Regions from separate parts of the Flavobacterium sp. 90 genome, predicted to be linked through region 3. Evidence: riboswitches for the same ligand, from Rfam matches in the RefSeq annotation. Region 3 holds a riboswitch; each other region holds the start of a gene.
The links. A riboswitch is a leader RNA that binds a small molecule or an ion and turns the genes downstream of it on or off. The one in region 3 is predicted to bind cobalamin.
Positions count from the first base shown of each region.

Region 1: linked by a shared signal. The riboswitch ahead of C8C83_RS13980 (TonB-dependent receptor) and the one ahead of C8C83_RS06835 (DUF5074 domain-containing protein) in region 3 are both predicted to bind cobalamin.
Region 2: linked by a shared signal. The riboswitch ahead of C8C83_RS24590 (TonB-dependent receptor) and the one ahead of C8C83_RS06835 (DUF5074 domain-containing protein) in region 3 are both predicted to bind cobalamin.

Region 1 covers NZ_SMGE01000001.1:3,353,881-3,357,153, forward strand. The annotation lists gene C8C83_RS13980 (TonB-dependent receptor) at 1-1,785, opposite strand, end outside; cobalamin riboswitch at 1,812-2,012, opposite strand; gene cobC (alpha-ribazole phosphatase) at 2,080-2,616, opposite strand; gene C8C83_RS13990 (adenosylcobinamide-GDP ribazoletransferase) at 2,601-3,273, opposite strand, start outside.
Region 2 covers NZ_SMGE01000001.1:6,046,379-6,049,651, reverse strand. The annotation lists gene C8C83_RS24600 (T9SS type A sorting domain-containing protein) at 1-161, opposite strand, end outside; gene C8C83_RS24595 (DUF5808 domain-containing protein) at 767-985, opposite strand; cobalamin riboswitch at 1,524-1,760, shown strand; gene C8C83_RS24590 (TonB-dependent receptor) at 1,915-3,273, shown strand, end outside.
Region 3 covers NZ_SMGE01000001.1:1,707,872-1,711,144, reverse strand. The annotation lists gene C8C83_RS06840 (MFS transporter) at 1-775, opposite strand, end outside; cobalamin riboswitch at 1,017-1,211, shown strand; gene C8C83_RS06835 (DUF5074 domain-containing protein) at 1,545-2,864, shown strand; tRNA gene C8C83_RS06830 (tRNA-Phe) at 3,081-3,153, opposite strand; gene C8C83_RS06825 (type III pantothenate kinase) at 3,258-3,273, shown strand, end outside.

The DNA of each region.
Region 1 (3,273 bases), 1.6 Mb from region 3:
TTCTTTATTGAAAAGATTTAATACTTGAAAACCAAGTTTGAAAGTGTCCAGAAATTTAAAATCATAGTCAATTCCGATATTCGAAACATTATAATCATTTATTATATCCTTCGGGTCATTGTTTTCTGTTGTATAAACAAAACCATTAAACATAAATTGATAATAAGCTGAAATTCTATTTCTGGAATAAGAAACAGATCCAGTTACTTTATTTAACGGAGTATAGAAAAGCTGTTTTTTGGTTTCATCATTTTTTGAAGCCGTGTAAGCATAAGTTGCATTTGCAGCGAAGATATTTTTACCAAATTGTTTTTTCCAGCTTAATAATGTTTCAGCACCATAACTATTTACTTTATCTGTATTTTGTGGAGACCAAATGCCGTTGCTTCCCGGAATCCATTGCAATAAATCTTTTATTTTCATGTAATAAAAGGTTTGAGTCAATGATATATTTTTGAAAGTGAAAACATTTCCAATTTCTGCCTGATAAGAACTTTCAGGTTTCAAATTCGGATTTCCTCCTTGTTCCCAGTACAAATCATTAAAAGTTGGGATTCTAAAATTTCGTGATAAATTCAATTTCAAATTATACAATTTGCTAAATTGATACGAAGATCCTAAAGAGAATAGAAGAGGAGATTGATAATTGTCTGTAAACTCTTTTCTGATTCCGAATTCATTTTTCCAATCCGTCGAAATATCTTGTTTTACCAATAAAGCAGCCGAACTAATTTCTCTAACGTGATCTCCAAAACCAGTTCCGTAACCTTTAGTTCTGTTGTAATCCAGAACTCCGTTTATTTGTGTTGATTTCGAAATTTTATAACCTAAATCTGCTTTCGTGATAAAGCTTTCTGTTTTTCCGTAAGTGAAAAAATTAACCGCATTATCTGGATAATATTGATAGTTTTCGAAAATATATGCCGCTTTCAGATTAGTGGTAAATTTGCCATAATCACCGTCATATTCTAATAAGTTTCGGTTAAAACCATTTACATATCTGGTTTTAGTTTCCGTTTCAGATACTAAGGAAGTGTTTCTGTCGGTATTTGAAGTTTGAGAGTATAATTTCAAACTATTTTTTGCGTCAAATTTGTAACCAACATTCGCGCTCATAGTTATTACATCATATTGACCATTTTGGTTCCAGCGTTGTTCGCCTTTCCAGTTGTGTTTATTGATGTATTTGTAATCATTTGTCGAACTATTTTTAGAAAAGCCAATTTGTGCGCTCCATTTTTTATTCGAAATATTGGTTTTAAAATTGATTCCAATAGTATTGAAACTTCCGTAATCAAGTTTTAAATTAGTCTCAAACCGATTATAAAATGCCAAATCGTTGTTTAAATGTACGGTTCCTCCAACGGCTCCACTTCCGTAAAGGACACTTCCTCCGCCGGCTTTTATACTTATCGAATTATAATCAGAGCCGGAAATAGTATTAAAATCAGTACTTCCGTTCATTTGAGAATTGATATTAATTCCGTTCCAGATTACCGCCGTTTGTGATGCCGTAGTTCCTCTAAAAGAAACTGTTGAGAGCATTCCACGCCCATATTCTTTAAAATAAATAGTGGAATTAAAGTTTAAAAGATCCGTCAATAAAGCCTCATTTTTATTAATGACAGAATCATTGAGTTTTAAAACGGATTGTGAATTGGAGTATTTTTTAAGATTTGCGTCAGAAACTACAACTTCTTTCAGTTTGGTAATAGAGTCGTTCTGCGCCGAAATAATTTGGCACAACAACAATAAACAAAAAGCAAAACGTTTTTTTAAAGTCATAATTTCTAAACTCTTTTTCCCGAGAGCTCGATATTCGTTACAAAGGCAGGTCTCCTGGCTTGCGTCTTGTTGTTTACCTTCCCATTCGCCGGGGCGAGCAGTGGTTTTGTAGTTACAACAAGCATTCTTTTCAGAACAAAGCTTACAGTTGCGGGTACAGCTCAAGAATTATTACTTGATTCCCTTTTAATGTGTTAATGAACACAACCTTAATTTCGTGCAAATATAAAGTTAAAATTATCGAATTTTCAAATTTGTTTCACTTTTTAAAACAAATTCTAAACAAAACGGCATTTAAAGTACTATTTTTATTACTTCGCCAAAGTCTACTTTATTATTAAAAGCATCTTTTAGAGGTAAAGAAGTTTGATGACATAAAATGCTTCTTATAACGCCGGCATGTGCTACAAGTATAATAGGAATTGTTATTTCTTTTGAAACCAAATCAGCTAAAAAACCTTCAACTCTCTGATGTAATTCAACAAAAGATTCTCCGTTTGAAACCTTAATAGTGACAAAATCTTCCATCCAGGGATTAAGTTCTTCTTGTGGAATATTATTCCAGTTTTTCAATTCCCAATCGCCAAAATTCATTTCCATTAAGCGGTTTTCTTTTTCAAAAGAAATGGTTTTGATGTTTCTCCCGATATATTCAGCCAGAATAACACAACGTTTCAAAGGACTTGAAAAAATAACAGCTTCTGAAGGTAATTGCGAAAGAATATTTTCGAAAACTAAGTCAAAAGGTTCTGCCAGATCAACATCAGATTGTCCGTAGCAAATACCTTTTTCACAAACGGTTTCAGTGTGACGAACTAGATAAATTTCCATACCAATAGAATACTTAAATAATAAACAACTTCACAAACCTGTTGCGTTGCACCAAGGCAATCTCCGGTATAACCGTCAATCCATTTCTGGAAATAACGCGCCAAAAAATAACGCATTATAAAAACCGGAATTATAGCCAAAAGAAATTTATATTGAAAATAAGAGAAAACAAATAGTGGGAGTAATCCGAAGAAAAAGGAACCTGAAATTTCTTTCCAAGTATGTTTTTTAGCAATAGGTTTGCTTTTACTTGAAGCATCATCACGAGAATACTCATGCGTGAAAATAATAGAAATTGCTGCCAAACGACTCAAAGCGTGAGCTGAAATAAATAAAAGAAAAATGAGAAGATAAGAGTTCTCACTGTTGAAAAGCAAAATCGATTCTGAAAGCAATTTAAATTTCAATAAAAAAAGCAAAACTAAGCCAATTGCTCCATAAGCACCAATGGCGCTATCTTTCATAATCATTAGGATTTTTTCTTTGGTCCAGCCTCCGCCAAAACCATCGCAAACATCAGCAAATCCGTCTTCGTGAAAAGCTCCGGTTGTCAATATCGAAGCAATAATAGCCAAAATTACAGCAGTTTCAGTAGACAAAAAAAGAGAAAAAAGATAAAATGTCAAAAAAGAAATGCTTCCCACAATCCAACCAATG
Region 2 (3,273 bases), 4.3 Mb from region 3:
TTGTTGGAACAAGCATCGCAGTTTTGAATGTTGGCGCTATTGGTGCGCGTTCCATTCTCGAATTCATAGGTTTGTGCAAAACTGCATAAAGCAAATAATAATAGTATGACGGTAAGAAATCCTTTAACCGAAAATTTTTCTCTTGTAATTTTTTCTTGCATAATAATTTATTTTAAATAGTTAAGATGCAGTACTATACTATACTGTGCTACAATGATAAGAAAAATATTAATATGATGTATATAATGTTAAAAAATAAATGATTTACTTATTTTTTAATGAGTTAATTATGGTATGTGTTTATGTGTTATTGATAATGTTTGAGGAAGTCCATTTTATTAATGTTTAAAAAACGAAGACAATTAAATACATAATTATACATAATAATCACGGAGTGAAAGCCAGCAATTGATGTTGTTAGCAAAAAAATATTTGTAGAAATCAAGAGTTGAAAGTCTGCAACTTGTACCGTTAGGTACAAAATGTTGGTAGAAAACATCAATTGGAATTGATTTAGCGTGCCGTAGGTATGCAATGATTAGCGTTTCGTTGCGTACCTACGGCACGCCAATGTATTTATAATCTAATTTCTACCAATATTTTGTACCTAACGGCACATTTCAATTCTTGATTGGTATGATATTTTAAATTATGTAATTGACTTAATTTGTATTTGATAGAGAAGCATTATTATGCTTTTTTCACAAAAAGTAATGTAAAAAAATCCAATATTGAAGAGGTATGTATTTCTTGTAAAAGTTATATTTTATACTTTAGAAAATATAAAAAACATTGGAATTAAAAGTAAAATTATAAACACAAGAAATAGAATTACGGAGCGAGGATTTGCGAAATTTATTGTAAATCCTGCTTGTCCATTTCTTTTAGGTGGAAATAAATCTTTGTCATTTTTGTTATAATAGAAAAATCCCCATTTCCAGTTTTTAGAATCTGAAAGATTGCTGTTTTCTCTGTTATTTTCCATTTCTTTTATTAATTTTTAGAATTATAAAGTTACTCTTAATTTTTTTAAGTGTTGGATATTAGTTTAAAAGAAAGCTAATTAAAATTAATATTATAAAGAGACTACAATATTGTCATTTTTGATTTCTATGATAAAAGTATTTTTTTTTCAGGAGCTGATCCCGCTATTCGTTAAGCTTTTTTAAAAATATAATTAATCTCGCAAAGGCGCAAAGACACAAAGTTTTTGTCATTTCGACAGAGGAGAAATCACACTAGAAAATCCGCAATCAAAATCGCCAATCTTTGTCGAGTTCCGTGTGTGATTTCTCCTCTGTCGAAATGACAAGATTGGGGTTAAGCTACGTCTTAAGGAGAGATTTCTTCAACATAATATTATAATTATTCCCGAAGCTTAATGATATTTAACTTCGGGATTTTGTATTAAATTAATTATTTCTAATAAAAACAATTGTAATTAAAAACATCTGTTTTATAGTTATATACCCTTCTGTTTTCTGTTTTTTATCAGAAAATAGGTATTAACTGGTGTGTTTATGTATCTTTGCGCTCGCAATGGTTTAGCTATTCTTTTCGAGTTTAGCTGACGAAGAGGGAATCAGGTGCAAATCCTGAACAAGCCCGTTACTGTAAATTCCATGCAACATTTTGACTGATCTAATCGCTTTTTTAAGCCTTTGAAATCGAATCTTTTGCCACTGCATTTTTTCTAAATGTGGGAAGGCTGATCAAAATGGGAATAAGTCAGGAGACCTGCCAATGCGTATAATTTCAAGCTCTCGCGGACCAGAGTTTTGAGACAAACACAAATATCAAACTAACATTTGATTTCGATTTTACCGTTAACAACTATTTAGTTAAATAGAGTATTTTTTTATGCACTTATGTGAACATAGGCGTTTTCGCCTAATACATAGTGGATTTTTTGTATTGGCATGGATTTTATTTTTGAATCCGATGTATGCACAGGATAATCCGCTGAAAAATAATAAGGAATCAGATTCTTTAAAGAAACATCAATTGAATGAGGTTATTGTAACCACAAGCAAGCGTGAGTTTAAGGTCGAATCTCCTATGCCTGTACAGATATTGTCAGGAAAACAGCTCGAAAAATTAAATAGTCTTTCTGTTGCAGATGCTGTGCGTTATTTTTCTGGAGTGCAATTGAAAGATTATGGCGGAATTGGCGGTTTGAAAACTATCAATGTCCGAAGTTTAGGAAGCGCTCATACGGCGGTTTTTTATGATGGAATGACCGTTGGAAATGCTCAAAACGGACAAGTAGATCTTGGGAAATATTCGCTGGATAATATCGAAGCCATTGAATTGTATAACGGACAGAAATCGACTATTTTTCAGCCAGCAAGAGGTTTTTTCGCTTCGAATACACTTTTCTTAAAGACAAAAATTCCCGATTTCTCCTCCGGAAAAAATACAAAAATAAGAGTTGGCGTAAAAACAGGTTCCTTCGGACTTTTTAATCCTTCTTTTCTATATCAGCAAAAATTATCTTCCAGATTCTCTCTTACAGCAAGTACTGAATGGCTTAAAGCCGATGGAAAATATAGGTACAGATACCAAAAAACAAATGGTTATGATACAACGGCAGTTCGTCAAAATGGAGATATTACAGCGTTAAGAAGCGAATTGACATTTCAGGGAAAACTTGGAAACACTGGTCAAACCTCGTTAAAAGCGTATTATTATGATTCTGAACGCGGACTTCCGGGAGCAATTTTAGCCAATAAATATGAATATGTGCAGCGACAATGGGACAGAAACTTTTTTGTTCACGGCTCTTATCAAAATTCTTTTTCTAAGAAATACGAATTATTGGCGAATATAAAATTCAGCAGAGATTATAATCGGTACATTGATCCGGATTATAAAACACTTCAGGGAGCGCTGGATAATAAATATTATCAAAATGAATTTTATGCTTCTGTTGTAAACCAATACACGATTAAAGAATGGTGGAAAGTTTCTTTGGCAACAGATTTTTCGATCAATACACTTACTGCTAATTTATACCGATTTCCATATCCAACCCGATATTCTTATTTGGCCGCATTATCTACAGAAATGCATTGGTCAAGACTTGATATTCAGGCAAATTTATTAGGTGCTTACGTTGACGAACAAGTAAAATATTATCAGCAAGGAGACAGTCAGCATGTTTTTTGTCCGGTTGTATCGGCTTCTTATCAGCCTTTCGATAGTAAAAATTTCAGAGTCAGAGCATTTTATAAAGAATCTTTCAGAATGCCAACTTTCAATGATTTGTATTAT
Region 3 (3,273 bases):
GTCCCGTGTACCAAACAACGCCTTGTCCCATTGTGGCGCCAAATAATGCGAGTAACACAAATTTCAGATTGTATCGATTTCCAAAACTTTCTTTTAATGGATTTGTACTCGTTGTTCCTTCTTTTTTCGCTTTAGCGAAAACAGGAGATTCGTCCATGTTTTTCCGAATCAAATACGAAACACCAACCATTACGATAGAAACCCAAAACGGAACGCGCCATCCCCAGGAATCAAAATCTTCAGCAGAAAGAACGTTTTTAGTAGCAAGAATTACCATTAAAGAGATAAATAAACCAACTGTAGCGGTGGTTTGAATCCAGGAAGTCCAATATCCTTTTTGACCGACCGGAGCGTGTTCTGCAACATAAGTGGCTGCGCCTCCATATTCACCGCCAAGCGCAAGTCCTTGCAATAAACGAAGAACAAGAACCAATAAAGGAGCAAGAAAACCAATAGTTTCATAACTGGGAATACAGCCAATTAAAAAAGTAGAACCTCCCATTAATAATAAAGTAGCCATAAAAGTATATTTCCGACCAATAATATCGCCAAGTCTTCCAAAAAATAATGCCCCAAAAGGACGAACTACAAATCCTGCAGCAAAAGTCGCCAGCGTAGATAAAAAGGCTGCTGTAGGATTGTCACTTGGAAAAAACTTAGTGGAAATTACAACTGCTAAACTTCCAAAAATATAGAAATCGTACCATTCAATCATTGTTCCCATTGACGAGGCCGAAATTACTTTCCAAATGCCTTTTGTAGAATTTTTACTCATAAAATATTTTGTGTTTTTATTAGTTAATCAAATAATTAAATAACATTTTACGAATATATAGGATATTTTTTTATTTGGTCAATACTTTTTTAACAAAATTGATGCAATTTTTGACTTGCTCGATTTATGGCTGTTAAATGCTCAATAGCTTAAAATAAATCATAGATTAAAGATGTAGGAAAGGTTTTAAATATAAAGAAGTAGTACTTTCTTAAGAAAGAAAACACTAGTTTTGCGACACAATTTTAAAACAGAAAATGGTTGTCATATTGAATAAATATTGACATTAAAAGGGAATTTGGTGTAACTCCAAAACTGTCCCGCAGCTGTAAGCTCATTAACTGAAACCCTTTAATATGTCACTTTTCATTTTTTGAAAGGGAAGGCTGGGTGTAGGGAGCAAGTCAGAAGACCTGCCATTTTTATAGTAATAAATAGCTTTCGGGGATTGAAGCTTGAATTAAAACCAATACTTTTTCACTTTATGTGATAATGGTATTGCTTGGTTATTCTATTCTCGTAAGCCAAAAAAAGAGTTTATGAGATTTTTTTTCTGCAAATGTGATATCGTGAAATCAACTTTCTGTGGGATGTTTTTCTTTTCGGTACATTCAGTTTCTTCATTAAAAAAATCATTAAAACGTAGCGTTGTACAAGATGTTTTGCTTTTTAAACAAAAGCAAGCAGAGGTTAATTTTATAAACTTTTGCTGAACATAAATTGTATTTCGATTTAAAGATTTAAGTAATCTAATTTTAAATATTTAATAATGAAAAACCAATTTTTTTCTAAGCAGCTACTCGCAATTGCTTCTTTAATGATCTTAACCGTTTCGTGTAATAATGATGACAATTTTACAGCGGCTCCGGCAATAAATGGTCAGCAACAATTAAAAGACACTTTGACCATTGGTAAAAGTCTAAAATTAAGTTCAAAACTAACAGATAGAAAGAATGTTTCTTTCGAATGGGCTGTAGACGGAAAAGTTGTAGGATCTGATTCTACTTATGTTTTTAAACCAGAAGCAAGAGGTGACTTTAAAGTTACAATGACAGCAAAAAACGATGGCGGAAAAACGTCTCTAACCTATAATGTTCTTGCATTAGGACCTTATGAAAACGGTTTCTTCATGATCAACGAAGGTTGGTTTGGACATGGAACAGGAACAGTTGGGTTTTATAGATATGACACAAAAACAATAGAAGACAGTGTTTTTGTAAAAGCAAATCCGGGTAAAGATTTAAAACCGGAATCGTCTACATTAGAATTTGGAACGATCTTTAATAAAAAACTTTTCTTAGTTTCTAAAGTTGGCGGACCAGTTGTAGTTACAGATGCTTATACACTTAAAGAAGAAAAAAGGATTCCGGCTCAAGGCGGAAACGACTGGCGTGCGCTAGTTGGTATTGATCAAAATCAAGTATTATTGACTTCTGGTAATGGTATCTACAAGCTTAATCTGAATACAATGGCATTAAACGGACAAGTTGCTGGTGTTACAGGTCAGGTTGGAGATATTGTTAAAGTTGGTAATTATGTTTTTGCATTGTCTGCTTCGCAAGGAGTTATTGTTCTTAATGCTTCGACATTTGCCGTTGTAAAAACGATTCCTGCTATGGTTCTGGGATTTGCTGTTACTGATGATAAAAAAGTATGGGCAGCTGGAGGTACAAACCTTATAAGTATAGATTCAAGTACACTTGCAGTAACAGAAATTCCTTTAGGTTTTCAAGCTTACGGAAGTTGGGGAGCTTGGCATCCGGGATCTATTACAGCAGCTAAAAATAATGTTTTTATTGCTAAAAACGGAAGTTGGAGTGGTGGTAAACAAGTTTATAAATATACTGGAACTACGGCATCATTGGCAACGCCTTTTATTACGTTAACACAATCTAATATATTATATGGTTCAGGAATTGGTTATGATCGCCTGAAAAACACTTTGGTAGTAAATACAGTAAATGAAGGATTTGGAGCAAATTTCGCCATCAATAATCTTTATTTATTCAATGCTGATTCTGGTGTTAAAACAGAAACAGTAAGTTTCTCAGGGTATTATTTCCCTGCGGTTTCTGTGTTTCAGCAATAAGTTTTTTTCGTAATTAGGTGGTTTAACCGCAAAGACCACAAAGTAAAAACGCAATGTTCGCAAAGCTAGATCAACACAAAGCTTTGCGAACTTTGCGTTTTTACAAAATCCCTACTTAAAAAAATCTTTGCGAACTTTGCGGTAAAATTCGACGCAGTTAAACTTTTCACGAAAATATTAAAAACAAAAAACCCGAATATTTCTATTCGGGTTTTGTGGTACCTCCAGGGATCGAACCAGGGACACATGGATTTTCAGTCCATTGCTCTACCATCTGAGCTAAGGTACCTTTGTGTGCGTATTGCGGGTGCAAAGATAGAATCATTTTCCGTTTATCCAAAACATTTTTTTAAAAAAATCAATTCGTATCTTCGCAGAGGTAAAAAAATAAATATGGTTTTAGCAATTG